Saccharophagus degradans 2-40: one gene and its partner. The protein of the gene in region 1 interacts with the protein of each later gene in a pairwise test. Links are inferred from orthologs where the notes say so. Each region holds a gene or a part of one and is shown on either strand. Other genes may lie near its edges. The genes, in order: topA and SDE_RS16375.

The links.
Region 2: the proteins of topA (region 1) and SDE_RS16375 interact in binary tests that used the Escherichia coli proteins (3 or more experiments, as listed by UniProt). The link is inferred for Saccharophagus degradans 2-40 from one-to-one orthologs.

Annotation. Positions count from the first base shown.
Region 1 is NC_007912.1:2,267,720-2,278,841, forward strand. Bases 6,828-10,061 are described here. They hold topA (type I DNA topoisomerase), read left to right. Parts: upstream 6,828-7,149; coding sequence 7,150-9,861; downstream 9,862-10,061. Other genes in these bases: SDE_RS09330 (DUF6586 family protein), read left to right, coding at 9,956-10,061. Also shown: SDE_RS09290 (DUF5610 domain-containing protein), read left to right, coding at 1-48; SDE_RS09295 (glutaredoxin family protein), read left to right, coding at 133-405; SDE_RS09300 (transglycosylase SLT domain-containing protein), read right to left, coding at 407-2,401; SDE_RS09305 (ATP-binding cassette domain-containing protein), read left to right, coding at 2,600-4,513; SDE_RS09310 (universal stress protein), read right to left, coding at 4,590-5,039; SDE_RS21290 (hypothetical protein), read left to right, coding at 5,224-5,718; SDE_RS09320 (hypothetical protein), read right to left, coding at 5,708-6,502; more of SDE_RS09330, read left to right, coding at 10,062-10,462; SDE_RS09335 (hypothetical protein), read left to right, coding at 10,599-10,868. UniProt on the Escherichia coli protein: Releases the supercoiling and torsional tension of DNA, which is introduced during the DNA replication and transcription, by transiently cleaving and rejoining one strand of the DNA duplex.
Region 2 is NC_007912.1:3,995,310-4,005,924, reverse strand. Bases 4,342-7,068 are described here. They hold SDE_RS16375 (IMPACT family protein), read left to right. Parts: upstream 4,342-5,261; coding sequence 5,262-5,876; downstream 5,877-7,068. Other genes in these bases: SDE_RS16365 (glycoside hydrolase), read right to left, coding at 6,711-7,068; nfi (deoxyribonuclease V), read right to left, coding at 5,889-6,671; SDE_RS16380 (GntR family transcriptional regulator), read left to right, coding at 4,450-5,136. Outside these bases: SDE_RS16405 (acyl-CoA dehydrogenase C-terminal domain-containing protein), read left to right, coding at 1-724; SDE_RS16400 (DUF3094 family protein), read left to right, coding at 889-1,065; SDE_RS16395 (hypothetical protein), read left to right, coding at 1,415-2,152; SDE_RS16390 (EVE domain-containing protein), read right to left, coding at 2,493-2,945; SDE_RS16385 (hypothetical protein), read right to left, coding at 2,985-3,299; more of SDE_RS16365, read right to left, coding at 7,069-8,135; SDE_RS16360 (acylphosphatase), read left to right, coding at 8,289-8,558; SDE_RS16355 (inorganic phosphate transporter), read right to left, coding at 8,650-10,194.

The DNA of each region.
Region 1 (11,122 bases):
GAACGATTTTTATCTGCGTTGCAAAACATAAACCCAGTTAAGGGCTAGTTTCTTTTCTATGACTACTGCGTTTAATCAGTAGTCATACCTCTTGGGGTATAATTATCGGCTTCATTGTTCAAGGTTGCCGTTATGCCCGTTTACCACTTCACGCTTTTTTCAACACTCGGTTGCCATCTATGCGAGGTGGCGCAAAGTGTTTTGGTGCATGCTGCTTGCATTGATGAAGCCTCCATTGGCGTTTGCGACATAGCCACAGATGACGAGCTAATAAAGCTATATGGCGAGAGCATACCAGTGCTACAGCATAATAATTCTGGGCTAGAGCTTAAATGGCCGTTTGACGAAGATACTTTACAGGAATTTATGAGAGGGCTGCCCGAGGCTGGCTCGGGCGAGCAGTAGATTAGTTGATAGGCTTGTAGTCGCCCAGTTCAAATTCATTGAACATAGCGCTTGGGCGGCCCAATCTGTAGCCGTAGATAACCGAAAAGGCTAAAACGTTTTGCACGTAGCCGCGGGTTTCTTTAAACGGAATAGTTTCTATCCAAATATCGTATGGAATACCTGAATCGTGCTCGCGCAACCAGCGGTTAACGCGGTGTGGGCCGGCATTGTAGGCGGCAGCGGCAAGAATTCGGTTGCCGTTATATTTTTGCAGTAACTCGCTTAAATAGTGGCTACCTAGCAAAATATTGTGTTCTGGTTTAAATAAATCTGCCGTGGAATGCTTAATGCCAGACTTCTGAGCAGTTTCACGCGCTGTTGCAGGCATTAGCTGCATTAAACCGCGTGCATCGCTGTGGGAGCGAGCAGTTTCGGCAAAAGCGCTTTCTTGCCTTGCCACTGCAAATATAAGTGTTGGCTCTAAATCTACTGCGCTGGCTACTTCGTTAATTTGTTCGAGGTAGGCAAGGGGGAAGCGAATGTCAACCTGATCCCACTGCTGGCTGTAAATCATAGATTTAATAGCCTGATTGTGCCAACCCCACTTGCGGGCGAGGTCGCCAGCGGCAAGTATTTCTGCCTCGTTCAGCTGCGCTAAGGCAAAATACCACTCTGCATTAGCTTCTCTTAGGCTGTCGTTTAGCCAAAGCTCTTTGGCGCGCTGAATAGCACTTAGCTGCTCTACACGGCTTTGCGTATTGGGGTCTATATTGTCGTTGCGCTGTCTCAGGCTGTAGGGCTGCTTAGTCGCGTCGGCGGCTATAAACCCGTAAAAGCTGCGTGAGCCAGATAATTGCTGGTAAATATCGGCGCTGGTGCCCATTGGCCCCGTTTCAATCCCAAGCTCATCTTGCGCGCGTGCTCGCCAATACAGCCAGCGTTCTTCCTGTTGTAGTTCGGGTGTTGCAAGATTTACCCACTGGTTAACTTTTTGCCAATCTTGCTGTTTAAGCGCCTCGCGTAAAAGTGCTTCCATAACGCTTGCATCGCGCAGCTCGTTAGAATGGCTAATCCACTTCTCTACTAAGTCGCTATGGCCCTTATAGGCTAAGCGTTTTACTAGGTACAGCTTGGTATCAACTGCTTGCTCTTGGCTAAACAAATGCTGCGCTTCGTAGCGCTCCCACTGCTTAACGGCATCTTTAGGGTTGGAGCGCGCGTAGCGTTTTATACCGTAGGCAATGATGTCGTTCATTGGTTGGCTTTGTTCGCGAAATAGCTTGGTGGTGCGAATGCTGTAAGGGTAGCCGTGTACCTTGTCGAATAGGTCAGCGTAAGCTTTGTATTCGGTGCTCATGTAGCGGGTCACATAGCGCGCAAGACTGCGCTTATTGTTGTTCATGGCTTCGGTGAAGCGTGTCCAAGCAACGGCATCGGTAATGCCGCCTTGTTTTTTCCACGCGGAGAAAAGCGGGTCGCAGGCGTCGGGTAATGATTTGCCTACTGCCCAAATGCCCGCAACGTCGCTATAGGCCGTTTTGTCGCCGGTTTGGATGCGTGCGTACAGGTTGTAGCATTCTAGCTCAACCATGCCGAGCCCTGGCTGGTAGTAGTGTAAATACTCGTCCCACTTTTGCTTTATAGCAAGTGTGTAAAGCCATTGTTGTGCCAAGCGTTTGCTCAAAAAGCTGGCTTTATGTTCTGCTAAAAACGAGTCTACCTTTGCGGTGGGCAACGTATGTAATTGGTTCTTTAGTAAGGCGTAATCGAGGTAGGGCAGCAACGCATAGCCTTGTGCTAGTGCATAGTGTTTCTCGAACAATGCCATATCGTCTTTGGCAAGGTAGGTTTTTGCGAGTTGGTAGTGATAGCGCTGATCTGTAATAGATAGCGTATTTGAAGCTAGTTCTCGTGTATCATTCACGTCCGTTGCAACTAGGGCAAAGGCGTGGCCAGAAATAACGAGGCCAGATACGCATAAAATGTTAGTTAGTAAACGACTCACTGCTGTCATCAACACTGCAACCATAATGTTAGGTTAGAAATCTCCGCTGAAAATTTAGCAACCACCATGTCTCTATACATTGTTGATGAAATTTAACTTTAGCGCTAGCCGTTGTGACAAATAAAATGAAATTTAGTGCCTAACTAGCGGAAAAATAGAAGGTTTTTCTAATTTTTCCGCATAAAAAGGTATAAAAACGAGGTAGTAATGCCACTTTTAAAGTTAGACAAGTACCAGCTCCATTATGGCGAGCAGGCCATCTTCGACGATTTGAGTTTGAATTTGGAGCCGGGCGATCGTCTGTGCATCATTGGGCGCAATGGCGTTGGCAAATCCACGCTGCTTAAATGTATCCAAGGGGATATAGATCCAGATTCTGGCCAGCGCTGGTTAAATACCGGCGTAAAGGTTGCCAGCTTATCGCAAGATTTACCCGAGGCAGGCGATTTAACTGTATTTGAAATGATTGCGCAAGCCATGCCAGAGCTAGGCGCTGATCTTGCGCAATTTGCCAAACTTGTACAGCAACCAGATACCGATTTAGAGCTATTGGAGCGCGTGCAACACCGCATAGAAGCGGCCGATGGCTGGCGTTTTCAGAACAAAATAGAGCAGGTGATTACCCGTTTAGACCTAGATGGCGAGGCGAAAATGAGCGCGCTGTCGGGTGGCTGGCGCAGGCGAGTCGCTTTAGCGCAGGCGCTTGTTGTAGAGCCAGATGTACTTTTGCTCGATGAGCCTACCAACCACTTGGATATCGCCGCAATTCGTTGGTTAGAAGAGCAACTGCTGAGTTTTGCCGGCGCGTTGGTGTTTATTACGCACGATAGGGCGTTCTTGCGCGCATTGAGTAACAAAATAGGCGAATTAGATCGCGGCCAGCTTTCGACGTGGGATGGCGATTACGATTCATTTTTAACCTATCGCGAAGAAATGCTCGCGGTTGAAGAAAAACACAATGCCTTATTTGACAAGCGCTTAGCGCAAGAAGAGGTATGGATTCGTCAGGGCATTAAAGCGCGCAGAACGCGCAACGAAGGTCGCGTTAGGGCATTAAAAGCCATGCGTGAAGAGCGAGCCCGTCGCCGCAACCAAATGGGCGAGGCCAAAATAGAGCACAACGTGGATGGCATTTCGGGCAAGTTAGTGGCCGAAGTGAAACACGTCAAATTCTCTTGGCAGGATAAACCCATCATCAATGATTTTTCTTGCACCATTGTTCGCGGCGATAAAATTGGTCTTATCGGCCCCAACGGCATTGGTAAAAGTACGCTCTTAAAGCTACTGCTAGGTGACATACAGCCGCAAGCCGGTGAAGTGAAAATGGGTACCAAGCTTACTGTGGCCTATTTCGACCAGTTACGTGACCAGCTTCATTTAGAGAAAAGTGCAATCGATAATATCGCCGAAGGCCGTGATTCCATCGAAATTAACGGTAAATCTCGTCATATTATTAGCTATTTACAAGACTTTCTTTTTAGCGGCGAACGCGCTCGCACACCAATTAAAGCGTTGTCGGGTGGTGAGCGAAACCGGGTGCTGTTGGCCAAGCTCTTCAGCAAGCCTAGCAACCTATTGGTAATGGATGAGCCAACCAACGACCTCGACGTAGAAACCCTAGAGCTACTCGAAAGCCTGTTGATGGATTATCAAGGCACCTTGCTACTGGTAAGTCACGATAGGGAATTTTTAGATAACGTAGTGACAAGCTCCATTGCGTTTGAAGGCAACGGCAAGCTACTGGAATATGTAGGTGGTTATACCGATTGGCTGCATCAAGGTGGCAAGTGGCCAGACGGGGCTGAGCAGGCTCGCGCAGAAGCTGAGGCGCCTAAAAAAGAAGCTGCAAGCCCTAAGCCTGCAGTATCTAAGCCGGCAACACCCAAGCCTGCGGCTAAAAAATTAAGCTACAAGCTGCAACTAGAGCTAGATAAGCTACCTGCCGAACTGGAAGAGCTAGAAGAAAAAGTCGAAGCACTACAAACGCAGGTGGGCGACCCAGCGTTTTATACTAAAGACCCAGCAGAATCGGCTAAAACCCTAGAAGAGTTGGCTAAACTGGAAGCCTTTCTGCAAGCGCGCTATGCCCGCTGGGAAGAGCTTGAGGCAATGAAAGAATAGGTTTGTAAACCTGTACTAGAGGCCACGTTAATTATGCGGCCTCTAGTGTTTTCGCTGTATGCTAGTCACCAATAAGCTATTCACCAACGCGAACGGCTAACACGTCTGTTTTGGCGCCGTGCAATACGCCGTTCGCGGTGGAGCCAAGCAATAGGGCAAAACCGTGCCTGCCGTGACTGCCCACCACAATTAAGTCGGCGCTGTGTTCTTCTGCGTAACGGTGAAGTTCGCCTGCGGTGTTGCCCACAAGTATGGCCATATTAGCGGGGGTAAGCTCAAGCTCATCGGCTATTTTATCTAAGCGTGCTTGCGCCTGCTGCTCCATTACAACCTGTGCTTCGGTTAGGTCCATAGGTACGTCGCCGCCATAGGCAAAGGCTAGGGGCTCAACTACGTGCGCAAGGCTAACTTGGGCGTTACATGCTTTTGCGAGTTTGATGGCTTTACTAAGAATGGCGGTTGAATCTTCTGATAAATCTAAGCCAACCAAAAGGTGAGAATAAGTACCAACGAGTGCATTACTCATGATGTGCTCCTTTCTAATAGTGAGTGAAGCGTATAACAATGGTATGCCTACTCACACCGTAGTTGCAATCGTTTGGTGCGTCAAACCGAGCCATTCGCGGTAATTTACATAGGTGTTATTGCTTTAATCAGATGTTCCTACAGTAATTATTAGTTCTTAAATCTATTTTATATAAGGAAAGAATATGTGGATTGCGATTGGCGTAATAGCGCTATCGGTCATTATGCTAGTTGGCCCAATTATGATGGTGAAACCCACCCCCGGGCAGCGAGCACTAAGTGAATTGCGCAGTGCTGCGCAAAAGAAAGGGCTGCGAGTATCGATGGTGCCCAACCCAATTGGCTCGGACCCTGCGTTTTTGGCTAACTATGGTCTTGCGAGATTAGATAGCGGCGAGGGCAAGCCCATAAGGCCTTGGAAGCTCGTACGCAAAGGGTTTGAGCACGAAATGCATTTTTGTGGCCAGTGGGATTGGGCCGACGAAAATCAGGCTTTGCCTAATATTGCCGCGCAATTACCCGAATTGCTGCAAGCCCTGCCTGCGAGTGTGTGTGCCGTGGAAAGAAATAGGCTAGGGGCGGGAATAGTGTGGAGCGAGCAGCGCAAAGGTCAAGAAACAGACGATGTTCTCGAGCTGTTTTTGCATACCTTGCAAGTGCTAAACAAGGTTAAGGATTAGGCTGGCTATGCTCTTGAATTAGCTTGGCGGCAGCCTCTGCATCTTCTGGCCGAATTAGGTCGGCGGAATCGGCGGAAGGGTTGTGTTGGGTTTCTGGCATAAGGTCTTTTGACAGTGTTTTACGCTTGTTGCCCATTATTTCGCTTAGCTCTTTTATCATTCTGTGCCTGCGCTCTTCATTGATGCTGCCTTTAATCAGCACTTGCTGGGCCTTGCGGTAAAAGGCATAGGCTTTAAGTACGTCACCGCGGTTAACCGCTTTGTGCCCCTCCACAACATGGGTAATGACTACAACCATTAGGCTGGCCCACGCCAATTCGTTTATAAACGCCTCCATTTCTACTATTTCCAATTTACCCGCAACTTGGCGTTTGCGAATAATCATGGCGGCTTCATTTAGCAGGTATTTAGTTCGGGCTATTGCTGCATCACTAGGCTGAGCTCTATAGGTGGCGTGAGACTGAGTGGCGTCCATCAAATCTTCAATTCGCTGTTCTGTGCTGATGCGTGTGGACTCGCAAAAGGGGTTGTTGGGCTCGAGTTTATCTATGGTGTTTAGCACCTCTAGCATTTCATCAAGAATAGTTTTCGGGATGGCGAGCGACTCCACAAGTGACTCCAAGCTCGACGCCATTTCGTCTAATTCGCCAACGCGACGCTTCAGTTGAGCCACTTTTTGGTTAATAACCCTCGAGCGCATTTGCTGCTGATTTACGAAGCTTACGGTGAGTAAGGCCCCTATAACGAGCATCAAAAAAATCAAAATAGTGCCTGGGTCAGACATAAAACATGGGCTCATTCAGGTCAAAGTGGATAAATTAACAAAACTGCATTATTTGCTGGCATCTATAGTTAAATTTTAGCTCATATAACTGAACTTGTTAGGCGGTTAACCGATGTTGGCCGGTTGCAAAGGTGAAAATGGCTCTAATTTACGTTATTAAGTAGTAGAAACAAGCGGTTAGCAACTTTACTTAAAGCTCATTATAGGGCAGTTGGAAGCTTTTCTTGACGTACAAAATAGTACTAATTTGCCTTTGTTTAACGTTTGTTGCGGGCATATTTAAGAGCGAAGAACTAGCATTTTATCGAGCAAATAATACGTGGTTGGTCGGCGATTGAGTGCACGTTTCTGAAATGACAGAAGTTTGCTTGCTTGACCTTGCGCGTGTTAACACTTATATATGCGCTCCGTTAATGTTTGACAGAGTGCCATTTCAGGGCCAACCTCATTTATATTCGTTTTGGGCTAGCGCCAAACCTATAAAAATGAAATAGTAAAAAAGGCGGGTTAAATACTTGTACAAATAATAGCCTGCCTGCAACGTATACATTTATATAATTCGCACGTTATGCGTTTATACAAATGGAACTCCAGTCAAATCTAAGCTGTTATGTCTAGGATGAAAATCCAATATTTAGAAGGCGTCTATGGAAAAGTCATTAGTAATTGTGGAATCGCCGGCCAAGGCTAAAACAATTAACAAGTATCTTGGCAATAAGTTCGTAGTGAAATCCAGCGTAGGCCATATACGCGATTTACCTACTAGCGGTGGAGCTAAGTCTACGGTTGATCCCAAAGAACGCGCTAAGCAAGCTGCGTTGACTAGAAAGATGTCGCCCGAAGAAAAAGCGATTCATCGAGAAAAGAAATCACGCGAACAACTTATAAACCGTATGGGAATTAACCCAGAAAAAAACTGGGAAGCCCGTTACGAGATTCTGCCTGGCAAAGAAAAAGTTGTAGAAGAACTAAAAAAACTGGCTGAAGAAGCCGACACCATCTACCTCGCAACGGATTTGGATCGCGAGGGAGAGGCCATTGCATGGCACTTGCAAGAAACTATTGGTGGTGACCCAGATCGCTACCGCCGAGTTGTGTTTAACGAAATTACCAAAACGGCTATCCAAAAAGCGTTTGAAAAACCCAGCATGCTCGACCTAAATCGAGTGAATGCACAGCAGGCGCGGCGCTTTTTAGATAGGGTTGTGGGTTACATGGTTTCCCCGTTGTTGTGGGAAAAAATTGCACGCGGCTTATCGGCCGGCCGAGTACAGTCTGTTGCTGTTCGATTAGTTGCCGAGCGCGAGCGAGAAATTCGAGCGTTTATTCCAGAAGAATATTGGGACATAGCCGCGCAGTTGGATACACCGAAGGGTGAGCGCGCTGGCTTCGATGTAAAAAAATATCAAGGTAATGTCTTCCGCCCAGTTAACGAAAAAGAAGCCATGGAGGCTGTTGAGCGCTTAAAAGCGAGCGCGTTTAAAGTTACCTCCCGCGAAGACAAACCCACACAATCTAAACCTACTGCCCCTTTTATTACTTCTACATTACAGCAGGCTGCATCCACTAGACTTAGTTTTGGTGTAAAAAAGACCATGATGATGGCGCAGCGTTTGTACGAAGCTGGGCATATCACATACATGCGTACCGACTCTACTAACTTAAGTGCAGAAGCGGTTGAAACCTGTAGAGGGTTTATTCTAGATACGTTTGGTGAAAAATATTTACCCGAAGCCCCCATTTCATACTCAAGCAAAGAGGGCGCGCAAGAGGCGCACGAAGCGATACGTCCATCGGATGTAACGCGTCGCCCAGATAGCCTGACAGACATGGAGCGCGATGCTCAGCGGCTTTATACGCTAATTTGGAACCAATTTGTTGCGTGCCAGATGACTCCGGCACAATTCACCAGCTCGAACATTGTGGTGACAGCCTCAGATTACGAATTGCGAGCCAGAGGCCGCGTTATTCGTTTCGATGGCTTTTTACGGGTAATGCCAGCCATTGCTAAAAAAGATGAAGATAAAATTTTACCCGACGTAAAAGTGGGTGAAACTCTTAATCTTCATCAGCTTGACCCAAGTCAGCATTTTACCAAGCCAACGGCGCGTTACACCGAAGCCAGCTTGGTAAAAGAGTTAGAAAAGCAGGGGATAGGTCGTCCATCCACATACGCGGCCATTATTTCTACCATTCAAGATCGCGGTTACGTACATGTTGAAAACCGTCGGTTCTATGCCGATAAAATGGGCGACATTGTTACCGAGCGCTTAACGGAAAGCTTTAGCGACCTAATGGATTACAGCTTTACCGCGAAAATGGAAGAGTCTCTAGACGTAGTGGCCGAAGGTAAAAAAGATTGGCTATCGCTGCTAAATAATTTTTACGACGACTTCATGCAGAAGTTGGACGCGGCTAAAGCGGCAGATACCGGCATGCGTCGCAACGAGCCAGTTGAAACCAATATTGAATGCACGAATTGCGGCCGCAACATGCAAATCCGCACTGGTACCACTGGTGTATTTTTGGGTTGCTCTGGCTACAACTTACCGCCCAAAGAACGCTGTAAGAACACCATGAACTTGGTGGCTGGCGAAGAAGCGGTAAACATTGACGAAGATGATGAGGCAGAATCCAAGCAGCTGCGTCAAAAACGCCGATGCAAAATTTGTAATACTGCAATGGATAGCTACTTACTGGATGAAACCAGAAAGCTGCACATTTGTGGTAATAACCCAGATTGTTCTGGCTACGAAGTAGAGGCCGGTAGCTTTAAAATTAAAGGTTACGAAGGCCCGGTTATTGAATGCGATAAGTGCGGCCAAGACATGCAGTTAAAGTCGGGTCGATTTGGTAAATACTTTGGCTGCACAAGCGAAAGCTGCAGCAATACTAGAAAGCTATTGCGTAACGGTGAAGCTGCGCCGCCCAAAATGGACCCAGTAAAAATGCCAGAGCTTAAATGCGAGAAGGTAGACGATACCTACGTATTGCGCGATGGTGCTTCGGGCATTTTCTTGGCTGCGAGTCAGTTTCCTAAAAACAGAGAAACGCGAGCGCCACTAGTAAAAGAGCTGTTGCCACACAAAGACGAAATAGACCCCAAGTACGACTTTTTGATGAAGGCACCACTGCAGGATAATAACGGCTTGGATACTATTGTTCGCTACAGCCGTAAAACCAAAGAGCAGTATGTGCAAACCGAAGTAGACGGTAAGGCCACAGGCTGGAAAGCGTTTTACGAGGGTGGTAAATGGGTGATTAGCGATGAGCAAAAACCTAAAAAACCCGCTAAAAAAGCAGCTACAAAAACGAAAGCTAAGCCGAAAGCAAAAGCCAAGGCTAAAAAAGACGAATAGCCGGTAATATTGTAATTGTGTGTTAAAACTATCCCTCAAAGAGCAATCTTTGGGGGATAGTTGCATTGGGGCAAAACAAAGTTTGGAGCAGTGAATGAGTAAAGCATTAAAACTGGCGAGCATGGTAAATCAGCAGCTCGCATTTGCTAAATCTCTGTGGCAGCAAGCAGAGAGTTTGGGCGCGGGTTTTAACGCGCACGCGTGTAAGCAGGCCGGTATCATGCAGTTGTGTACAGGGCTGTGCTTGTATGCAAAAGAGATTGGTTTAGTTGAGGATGAAACGCTGCCTGTGAGTGTAAACGCTATATTGGCTAAGCTATTGGCAATGGGAGATGGCGTAGGGGCAGACTTTAGGTATGAGCAGTTGCGCGATTTGGCGCGCGATGATTCTTCTTGGTTAGCCCATATTGCTGCAATAGAGCCTAGCTTATTTGAACCCAAGCCTGTTCCGGCTCCTGCGGATGAAAATATCATTGCGGTATCTTTGGGCGCGCAGCGCGAAACGCATTGGTTGAATGTTGAATTAGCTATATTGCAGGGTATACGTGACCAATGTGCAGGGTTAATTCGTGATCAGCGTGAAGTTTCATCGGAATACTAGTATTTTGTTACTTGCTTTGCTTTGTTTAGGCGTTTGCGATGGTAATTTGAGATTTAGCCGTGAATGGGCAGATAAATAAAGCCTACTTTGGTAGAATAGCCATCCAAACACATGAATTGAGTTGTGCCGACATTCTATGTCTACGTTATATGAAATTGTTGAAATGCCAAACGGCGAAATTGCGTTAAAGCGAGCTGATGAGGTGGATGAAGAGTCTGGCTTAGAGCCGCTTGTGTCTATCCGGTTCTCGGAAGAGTCTCTTTATTTTTTAAACGAAGCAAAATTAGAAGTAGCAAAAGCCATGATTGAAGCTGGCTTGCAGGCGGCGGGTGATTTAACCGACCCTCAGCTCGTAGAGGAAGAAGCCGCTACTGCCATTCTGGAAGGTGAGCCTACTCTTCATTGATGTCATTAATATCATAGATATCATTAGCGTTATTGATGTCGTTAATGCCACCTAAGTTGTGGTGCCATAAATGACATGGTGTAATTAGCCGCTAATCACTAGTTTCTCTTCAAGGTTACGAGCTAAATTTTCAAATATATGCGCTGCTAGTTCTTATATGTTTTCTTTGGGCTTGCTCTTTTAAGGTAAAGTTTAAGCTAAGCCTTACGCCTTAAAAGTGTTGTGTGGCGCTGCAGTGTTTCATTAATTAGTGT
Region 2 (10,615 bases), 1.7 Mb from region 1 along the record:
GTTAATGACCATGCGCGCCTATAACGAAGGCGGTCGCGCTTTTTATATTTATGTTGCCCGTTGGTTAGATACCGCCAAATACGGTGCAACCGAAGAGCTACGTAAACACGCCGATAACATGGTGGCACTACTCACGCCTGTTGCAAAAGCATTTATGACCGATGTTGCCTTCGACTCGGCAGTGATGGGTCAGCAGGTGTATGGCGGCCATGGGTATATTCGCGAATGGGGCCAAGAGCAACATGTGCGCGACATTCGTATTACCCAAATATACGAAGGTACCAATGGTATTCAGGCTATGGATTTAATTGGCCGTAAAACATTGGCGGTGGATGGTGGTTTGTTAGCGTTGTTGGCTGAGGAGATACGCGCATATTGCGCCAGTGCTGGTGACGACCACTCTCATTTGGCCGAAGCATTGCTCTGCGCGTTAGAGGGGCTGGAAGCAAGCACTCAACATATATTGTCTGCAAGCAAGCAAGACCCGAATTACCCTGGAGCAATAGCGTGCGATTACCTCCACTATGTAGGTTATGTTGCCTATGGCTATATGTGGCTGCAAATGGCGTGTGCGGCTAAGCAATCTTCAAGCGCGCAAGCACAGGCTAAACCAGCGCTGGCGGAATTTTTCTTCGCTTATTTATTGCCGCAGGTAGCTACTTTACAGCAGCGGATAGAATCCGGTGCGAGTTCGGTTATGGGCTTGCCTATGGATGCTTTCTAGCAAAAAACTTACAGCGCGGCCTGCGAGTAAAGTTTGAGTTTCGTGGGTCGACGAAGTATAAAAGGGCTGTCATTATTGACAGCCCTTTTTATTTTTAAGTGCAGTTTCAGTGTGTTTAATCTGGCAAAATAACTAACCAACTAATTCAATAACAGGATCGAACCGTGCCCAAGCTATACCCAGAAGATCAGCAAAAAGTTGATGAGTATTTGCAATCCAGTGTTCACCAGGTTGAGCGAGCGCCATTTAGGCCATTGCGCCTGCTCGCTATTATTGGTGTTATTTTATTGATATTGACCGGGTTAAGTTTTGTTATCGCTAAATCGCAGGGTGTGGCTTAATAAATAGCGCCATTTGTTACAGTTTTACTATTCTTGCTTATATTATTTATTTATATAAAGTTTATTTTATATTCCCATTTCAGGTATGAATTCGTCACTTTTCTTCACTCTAAGTGGCCTTACCGCTTAAATATCTGCTGAAAACGGCATTTTATGTTGATATTGGCGCCAGTTTTTTTGTTTTTATTCTTCCTGTTGTAATAATAATGTCACTGTGATGTGTTTGGGCTGGTGCTAGTCTAATAACCATAAGGTGCTGAAATAAAAAACATTTTCAGCACCCAAAAACTCAAATGCCCGTGTGTATTTGGTGTGGTTTGCCCTAATTATTCGAGGAGGAGGGGCCTAGATGAAAATAATATCTAACAAAAAATGGCTAACCGTATTATCTGCAGCAGCACTATTGTTGCCACTTTCTGCAGCAGCAGAAACCTATAAGCCTGCATTTTTCGATTTTTCTGCCGAGCAATTGGTAGCTAAAATTGATGCAACCAGTATTACTAAAGCTGCCACGCTTTATTGCCAAGCAGAAATAGACGTAAACGGTGCGCCAGACCGAGTGAAATGTTACGACAAGGCGAGTAATACCGATTTGGTAATGCAAACCCAGCAGGCGCTAATTGGTTTAGCCTTTACTGCGGCGCAGGTTGATAGCCAAAAAGTACCTGTGCGTATGAACTTTCGTGTGGCGTTAAATGTTAGTGAGCATGGCCCAGTTGCCGCACTCATTCCTAACCTTGGTTCTATGCAAGCGCAATATGGTCGCGATTATATCGCCCCGCAAGAGCGTTTAGATGTGTCCGATTGGTACCAGCGTTATAGCGATAATAGCTCGGTAAATGGCGGTGCATTTTTGGATGATGCTCCACTATCGCGAGTGGCGGCCACTATTGAAGAAGATGGGCGTCCAACGATTGTACGCACAGTAGATGCAGACCGTGCTTACAAGCGCGATGCAACAGTCGTGCAGTCTGCGTTGAAGCGCTCACGCTTTATTCCAGGCTTTATCGATGATAAACCAGTGCCCATGGGCTACTTGGCGGTTGTTAACTACGGCGGTACAGGGCAGGCAGTTTCTTCGCGCTAAGAGGTCTGAGTTGTAGGAAGTTGTAGGACGTTGTAGGAAGTGCAGTTTGCTGTTTCGCTTTTTTTAGATTTATTTGTTCTAGCCGCATGCTGTGCTTAGGCTAAACTTGTAATTAAGTGGTAGTCGGCAGTGTCTGTAGTGAGTAGTTAGCCTGCTGCGCTTAACAATTTAACATGGCGAGTTGCTGTAGGGTTTCTTAGCTCTAACTCGCTATTACGGTTGTACCAAATCCCCGTACAGGATGTAAGAGACGGGGATACTCACAGGAAAGGCAGTCATTCGTGGCTGCCTTTTTTATTGCCCGCCAATTATGTTTTTACTGCTTCCCCGTTTTTTAATACTACTTTGCGAGCGACTGTACCTGTTTACTTTGGTCTTCTGTTACTGGCTGAATGGATAGGCGCCCCTGCTTCACCAATAGCATCTCGCTTAAAGCTGGGGTGGCTTTTATACGGTCTAAGGTTACGGGGTGTTTGAATGCCGCTTTAAAGGCGATATCCACACATACCCAGCGAGGTGCTTCGGGTTTAGATTTCGCATCGTAGTAGGGGCTGCTTGGATCAAACTGACTAGGGTCGGGGTAGGCGCCGCGCACAACCTTTGCCAGCCCCGCAACGGCGGTGGGTTTACAACTGCTGTGGTAAAAAAGCACTTCATCACCTACGGCAACCTCGTCGCGCAGAAAGTTGCGCGCTTGATAGTTGCGAATGCCGTTCCACACGGTGGTTTTATCGCGCTGTAAGTCGGCAATACTGTATTCGTCGGGTTCGCTTTTAAACAGCCAGCAGGCCATAGGCAGTCTCGCATTGAATGTTAAAAACTAGGGAAGGGGTTATTCTTGCCAAACCCAGCGGATGGGCTCGCCAAAATCGTCGGTAATAAGCTTTTTGGTGGGGCGTCTGCTCAGCTTGCCTGCACGCGAGGTTTTGCTGCTTTTGCGCGCGTCTAGCTCTTTTACCACTTCACTTAGCGGGGTGCGAGTTTGCTTTGGCTCAAACTGGGTAGCTTGAGCAAACAGGTTGCGGTTATCCAATTGGCCACTTGTCCCTGTGGGAATATTATTGACGGCACCGCCAGACGATAAATATCGGGCGATTTCTGCGTCTAACTCCGCGCGAACTTCTGCTTTGGTTTTAGTGGGTTTCATAGTAAATCTGTGTGTGGACGTGGCCACATTCTACCTTGGTTTGGCTTAGGAATCCCGATAATGCGTGCATATTCGTCGAAAGTGTAAATTACTGTCGAGTTAGCAGCGCTAAACAACAATTATAGAGTGTGTTTACTTCTTGTTCGACCCCTACAGTTACAACTTACTGTCGCCGCCAGTTGGCGAGGTTGCTTCATTGCTAAGGCCGAAGCAGCGTAGAAATAATGCCTAAAGTATAGCCAAAATTGGCAGGTTTGAGGTTAAAAAAGGTGCTACTCAGAGCTATGCAATTATTGTATTGCTTTGGCGTGCTCGGCTAGTGATATATGTGTTGGAGCCTTGTTACTGCATCGAATTAACGGCTTGTTTTGGTTGCGCATGGTTGGCCCAAATAGGGTTTTAGTCGTAATGACTTTTGCCTCGCATAGGTATTACTTAGCGCCTCCGGTTTATAAAAAACAAGTTGTAAGCTCATTGTTAAATAGAAGAGTGCGGCAACTAGAAATGTATAGCATGTTATGCAAAATTTTAAATTTTTATGCAGTCAAAAAAAAATGATTTTAACTAAGGGGATGCAACGTTGTCCTGTGTTGGTATTTGGTTTTTATTTAAAACTATTTAGTTTTTTTCGCGAAAAGAGCAATCTCTTAAACTTAATTTAGTTGTTTAAACGTACTGTTTATCTGCTAGCAGAATTAGTAATGTAAATTTTTTCAAAATTTTAAATTCGGTTTTTCAAGTTTGTACCGGCATTAATAAACGATCTTATAAAATGTAAACGATATTCATTTTGGCTTTTAATAAGCGGAATGGAGCTTTTGGGTAACAATAGCTAGGTTAGCGCGTAATGCATACGTTTTGGGGGGTATTTTAGTCATACCAAAGTGACAATTTTAAAAGTGAAAAATGGGAAAATCCCCCTACTACTCTTACGTAGCAATAGTGTTACACTTAAGTTACTCACAGGACAATTGCTGCATTTAGTACAAGGTGGTAGAAAATTAGAGTTAGTGGTTTGCTAGCTATATGAATTGAGTGATCTTTAGAAATATTCAATTCTACTAATTGAAATGGTTTTCGGCGAATTAATTGAAAATGGAGTTTGTTCTACCTTATCTTTTTGCAGCATTCTAATAATAGAAAATAAAATATGAATGACACGGCTATAGAACAAGAAACTTCACTGTCTCGCGTAGAATTGGTATACCGCAAGTTGCGAGATAACATTATTACCAATCAGTTCCCCCCTGGTTATCAAGCTTTAGAACCGGAGATTGCTAAACAGCTTGGTGTTAGTCGCACACCGGTGCGCGAAGCGCTAATTCGTTTAGAAGCTGAAAATCTTATTCAGCTGGTTCCGCGTCGCGGTATGCGCGTTTTGCCTTTGGTGCCCGACGACATAAAAGAAATTAACGAAATTTTAACTGGCTTAGAAGTGATGGCTGTAGAGCTGCTTGCTAAGCAAAAGCCTGGGCGTGATTTGCTAGAGCCGATGGAGTCGGCATTGGATGAGATGGATAAGTCTCTGTTAACCGGTGATATGGAGCTTTGGGCTGAAGCAGACGAGAAATTTCATCGCTTTCTTTTGGCTCTGGCTGGCAACCAACGCTTGGCTTCCATGGCCGAAAGTGTGCGAATTCAATCGCAGCGCTCTAGAAAAATTACGCTTAAATTGCGCCCCTCTCCCGAGTCGACAAACAGCGCGTACCGCAAGTTGTTAAATGCAATTGCAGCAGGCAACTGGCAAGAGGCGAAAGAGGTGCACTATCAACACCGTTTGGAGGTAAGCCAAATGCTGGTAGATTTATTAGAAAAATATCAGTTGCCGCACCTTTAGTTGCAAGTGAGACTTATTTAAAAAGGGCTATTTAGCCCTTTTTTTATGCCTGTTAATTTTGCGTTGTGTGTATTGGCGAATAAGAGTGTGTAGAATTTGCTGCTTTTAACATGAGTAATGTGTCAATGACTTCAAAGTCCTACCAAGCTTTGGCTGCGCCAGTGGAGTTTGTACACGAAGAAAAGCGCAGTACGTTTACGGCGCTGCTTTATCCGGTAGAAAGCCGCGCACAAGCGATGGCGTATCTTGAGCAGGTAAAAGAAGTGTACCCAGGTGCAAGCCATTATTGTTGGGCTTATATTATTGGCTCGGCAGAGCAGCCGGTATCGGTGGCGTTTAGTGATGATGGCGAGCCATCTGGAACGGCGGGCAAGCCAATGCTTAATGTTTTAACTCATCGCCAAGCGGGAAATTGCTTTGCGGTAATTGTTCGAATTTTTGGTGGCGTTAAGTTGGGTGCGGGTGGTTTGGTGCGCGCTTATGGGGCTGCGGTGTCGCAAGCTTTGGATTCGGCGCAGTGGGAGCAGATAACCGAATTAATTGCGTTTAGAGTGGAGATAAGTTTTGCATTGGAGGAGCGTGTACGTCACAGGCTTCAGCAAGCGAATATAACGGTAGATGCTGCTGAGTACGGTGAGCACGTTACTCTGTTTGCGAAAGCGGCGGCATCAATACTCGAGCAATTAGAGCAAGATATACCCCAATTAAGTTCAGGCTCGGCCAAGGTGATAGCGGAGTAAGTGCTGGCAACTTTAGACAGAGCCTTTGTTATTGGTGGGTGGCTGCTCGCCGTGTGCCACTCTTATTTCGTTGACGTATTGGTGTGCCAAACGTGTGGGTTCAGGTAGTCGATAGCCTGCGCAGGTTTGGCGAGTAATGCTTAGAGCATCTTCGTAATTCATGCCTGTGCCGGGTGAAATAAAAATGGGTTTAATACCCGCGCGGCTGCGGTACACATAGCCGCGCATCTCTCCTTGGTAAGTTAACTCCGTTACACTGTCTTGGGCTGGCGCTGGGTCATCAAAGCGGCCTATTAACCTTTTTTTGGCGCAGCCCAAAGTGGCCACATTTGCGGCTAAACCAAAATGAGTGGCCACGCCAACTTTGCGTGGATGCATAACGCCGTGGCCATCTAGCATAACCGCATCGGGTTTTGTGGTGAGTTTTTGCCAAGCTTGCAATAAAGCGGGCACTTCCCTAAAAGACAGGTAACCGGGAATATATGGAAACGCTGTTTCGGTAATTACACTTGCTCGTTCAATTATTTCTAGCGTTTCTGCGTTAAGCACTACAATACCTGCGTAAATAACAGGGCTGTTTTTGTTACACGATATGTCGGCCCCTGCAATAAGTGTTAGTGATTTATTCAGTGGTGCTAAATTGATATACGATTCCATAAGCTCTTGCTGAGCTTTAGCTTCGCCTATATCGCCCTTCCATAAAATGGGGGGTGTTTGAAATAAACGGCTGGCCACAGTGTTACCTACAAGATGTTTTGTTGTGGAGGGGGTTGTAGGACGTATAGTTGTGTCCATGTCTGTTTCCTTAGTTTGGCTGGCTCAATAATTTGGACTTTAATTTTCCATTATCCAAAAATTTATAGTTAGTGGGCGTACCACATTTGTGCTCGGCAATAGGGGGAAGTCTTGTAGTTTTAGTTTCCCTTTTTTTAGCTTAGGTTTTTTACCGTTAATTTTAATACGTTTGCTGGTGAGTTTTTTTGCCCTAAGTTCATATTGCGCTTTAACTTTTTCTGCAATGCTTGGGTCTAAAGTAACGCTGTGTTTATTTAGGTTTATTAACAAAAGGCAGCGGCTACCGTCGTGCTGGCCGCCCTCTGCAAGGCTGTGACAGTAAACTCTTAGGTTTGGGTCGCTGCTGGTAACGTTAAATACCTGCTTGCCCATTAAACGCGCCCAAATCCAGCTAAGCCAATAATCTGGCCTGGGTTTAAGTGTAAGTCTATCGACTAAACCGTACTCTCCACCAATTAAGCTTTGGCGAATCATTACTGCTTGGCCCATAAGCGCGCCACAGGCTAATTGATCCGCCCACCAAAAACACGAAGCCCAGCGGTCTGAGCAACGCGCTTCGCCACCGCACTGTGCCGAGCCACTTTCGCCTGTCCACAATTGTGCATTGGGTTGCAGTTCATCGCGCCATTTTTTAAGTTGCAAGCTATAGCGCTTGAAGTCGTCTAGGTTTTTATAATCGATAAAATTTTCAGGTTTGGCGCTGCGTGTGCGTACAGGTGAGCGCGCGCTTTGAAAGGGGTAGTAGTGCCAATCGACTATGTCTATATCTTCAGTAAGGTTGGCCAAGAAACCTTTAGTAATATTCGAAAAGGGTTTGATGGTTTCGCCTAGTTTTGGCCAAAAGGCGCTGCCGGGCCCTAGTACCCGCGCGTTGGGGTAAAAGCTGTGTAATACTTGGCGGAAGGTGCTGTAATCTTGAGCCAATTTTTTTGCGCCAGGTTGCGCATTAATACCATGGAACGCCCAGTACGCATTTAGCTCGTTACCTAATTCGCATACATCTATGCGGTAGCCGCGCTCCAAGCTGTAGCGCAACAGTTTTTCGGCTTCAGAGCCTTGCCAGTCGCCGTGTAACTGGCGTTTAAAAAGGCCGTATTTAACTGTGAACGAGAAAGCTAAATTATTGCGCTGAATAAATGCGTGCAGGCTGTCCCACATTGCTTTGGTTAGTACTAGGCTGTCTTTATCGTTAGTGGGGTCTTCAAAGTAGTGAATTTTATCAGCTTCGGACCCTCCTACACGCACATAAGCGGGCCCCAACGCCTGTACAAGTCTATCGAGCTTTTTCGAGTTGAGAGACAGCGGTTGCACTCGTAAGCCGCCTAATCCTTTGCGGATAACACTAGACCCTTCCCACCAAAAGCCGCCAGCTAAGACAGAAATATCAATTGCAAAGCTAAGGTAGCGCTCATCTATTTGATGGGGCTGCGGTGTATCACTTATATATATACTTGCACGTGGCAATAGTGGGCGCTTTGGCAAAAATAAAGCGAGGAGGGTTTCCCGAGTAGTTGTTAGCATGGTTAGCCTTAATAAGCGCACTTTGTGTAAGTGGGGTCAGTATAGGAAGCTAATATGACTAAGTTGTTAAATACATTGAATAACCTGAGGTGAAATATGCAAACGACTCGTTACCGCGTGGAAGGCAAGGTGCAAGGGGTATATTTTCGTGCGAGCACCCAGAGGGAGGCGCAAGCGCAGGGGTTAACTGGCTGGGTATGTAATTGTGAAGACGGGGCTGTTGAGCTAGTCGCTACCGGAACAGCGCAGCAGCATGCGAAATTAGCCGCGTGGTTAGCCTGCGGGCCGCCAATGGCAAGAGTGGATAGGGTAATACAAACAGATGAGCCGTTAGTGCTATTCGATGGATTCGACATCCATTACTAAACTAATTAGGCGAGTTACTTTAGTTTTATGTGCTGCAGAAACTAAAACCCCCAGCATTGCCGGGGGTGTATAGATGAATAGTAGTTACGGGTTATATAGATAAACCGCGCAATACAAAGTAAAGCAGTGCCCCTAGTGCGCCAGATATAGGCACGGTAATTATCCAAGCGGCAATAATTTTATATAAGTGTTGGCGTTTAACCAGCTCTTGACGATATATCTTCTTAAGTTGCTTACGCTCTTTTTTCTTAATGGAGATATCAAGCTTTTTAACGTTTGATTTGCGAATCATTTCGCGCATTTCTTCCACAGGTGCATTGTGGAAGTTGTCTAGGTAGGCCTGCAATTTATCGCGCTCTGCGCCTGTACGGTCTGCGATAATTTTATGGAGTTGCGAGGCATAGCGCGTTTTAAGGAATTCACGTAAGAAGCCCACACCAAATACACCACCCAGTGCAATATGGGTGGAGCTTACAGGCAACCCTAAGCGCGAAGCGATAATTACCGTTACAGCGGCAGCCAGCACGATACAAAATGCGCGTGACTTGTCTAGCTCGGTAATTTCACCGCCTACGGTGCGAATTAATTTAGGGCCAAACATGGCTAAGCCGACGGCAAGACCGATGGCACCAATAAGCATTACCCACATAGGAATAGCTGCTTTGGCATGAATAGCGCCGCCTTGGAATGCGTCCACAATGGCAGCTAATGGGCCAACCGCGTTGGCTACGTCGTTCGCGCCGTGGGCGAAGCTCAATAGGCCTGCTGCGAATATAAGAGGAATAGTAAACAAGTTGTTCACGCTTTCGCGAGAGTTATCCATGCGCAGCGCTTGGCGAATAACGGTACGTCGGCTGAATAGATACACGACAACAGCGATAACGGCACCAATTAATACGGCTTGATATAGCTCGGCTTTCCAAAGCTTTTTTATGCCCTTAAGGATTAAGTAAACACTAAAGGCCCACGCCATTACACCTACTAGTACAGGCACGTAAGTTTTTGCGGCAGTAACTTTATCGTTGCGGTACATAATTAAGCGTTTGATGAGTGCCAAGGTGCCCGCAGCAATTACACCACCCATTACTGGCGAGATAACCCAGCTAGCTACAATGGCGCCCATAACCGGCCAGTTGGCAATGCTCATACCGCCTGCGGCCAATCCAGCACCGAGTACACCGCCAACAATTGAATGAGTAGTCGAAACGGGTGCGCCCATCCAAGTGGCAAAGTTAAGCCACAAAGCGCCGCCCAGCAGTGCCCCAGCCATTAACCATATATATTCACGTGTATCGGTGACCAAGCTTGGGTCGATAATGCCTTTCTTAATAGTAGACACAACATCGCCGCCGGCGATAATTGCCCCCGCCGCCTCACACACACCTGCAATACAGATAGCAGCAAACAAAGAAAGCGCGCCAGAACCAACAGCTGGCCCTACGTTGTTGGCTACGTCGTTGGCGCCAATGTTTAGCGCCATGTAGCCACCAGTAACCGCAGCAAATATAAGCAGGTAATTGCTCGCGCCTACTGTGCTAAGTACATACACAAAAACGGCAGCCAAAAAGGCAATACATACTCCGTAACGTATACCCCAATGAATATTTTCTAGGCCGGAAGGCTTAGTGGCTTGCATAGAGTGGTCCCCTAGTTGCAGATACACGCGTCCACGTGAAGGTGGCGCGCAAGTAGTTATATAAAAGTGGGCGTATTGTCATAAAAACATCATCAAATAGCCAGCCAAGTTCTAGAAATAATGCAATTAATCTTAGTTCATATTAAGGGGCGAAGTTTAAAGAGTGGTAATGCCGCTCAACTAGCGTTAAAGCGTGCCATTGAGTGAATAAATTTGTTCGCAAAGTGGGATTAACGGCGTTTTTAATGGTGGGGTGCTTGTGCCGAAAAGTTTACTGGCACGCGAAAGTGAATGAATTGGTACATGTGGGCTAATGCTTTAGCTGTATTGGAGGTTTTTTTAACTTATTGATTTTTATGGGGTATTTTCTTTTAAAGAGTGGTTTTAGGTGTATTTAGGGAATGGTTTAAGCACCTTGGCA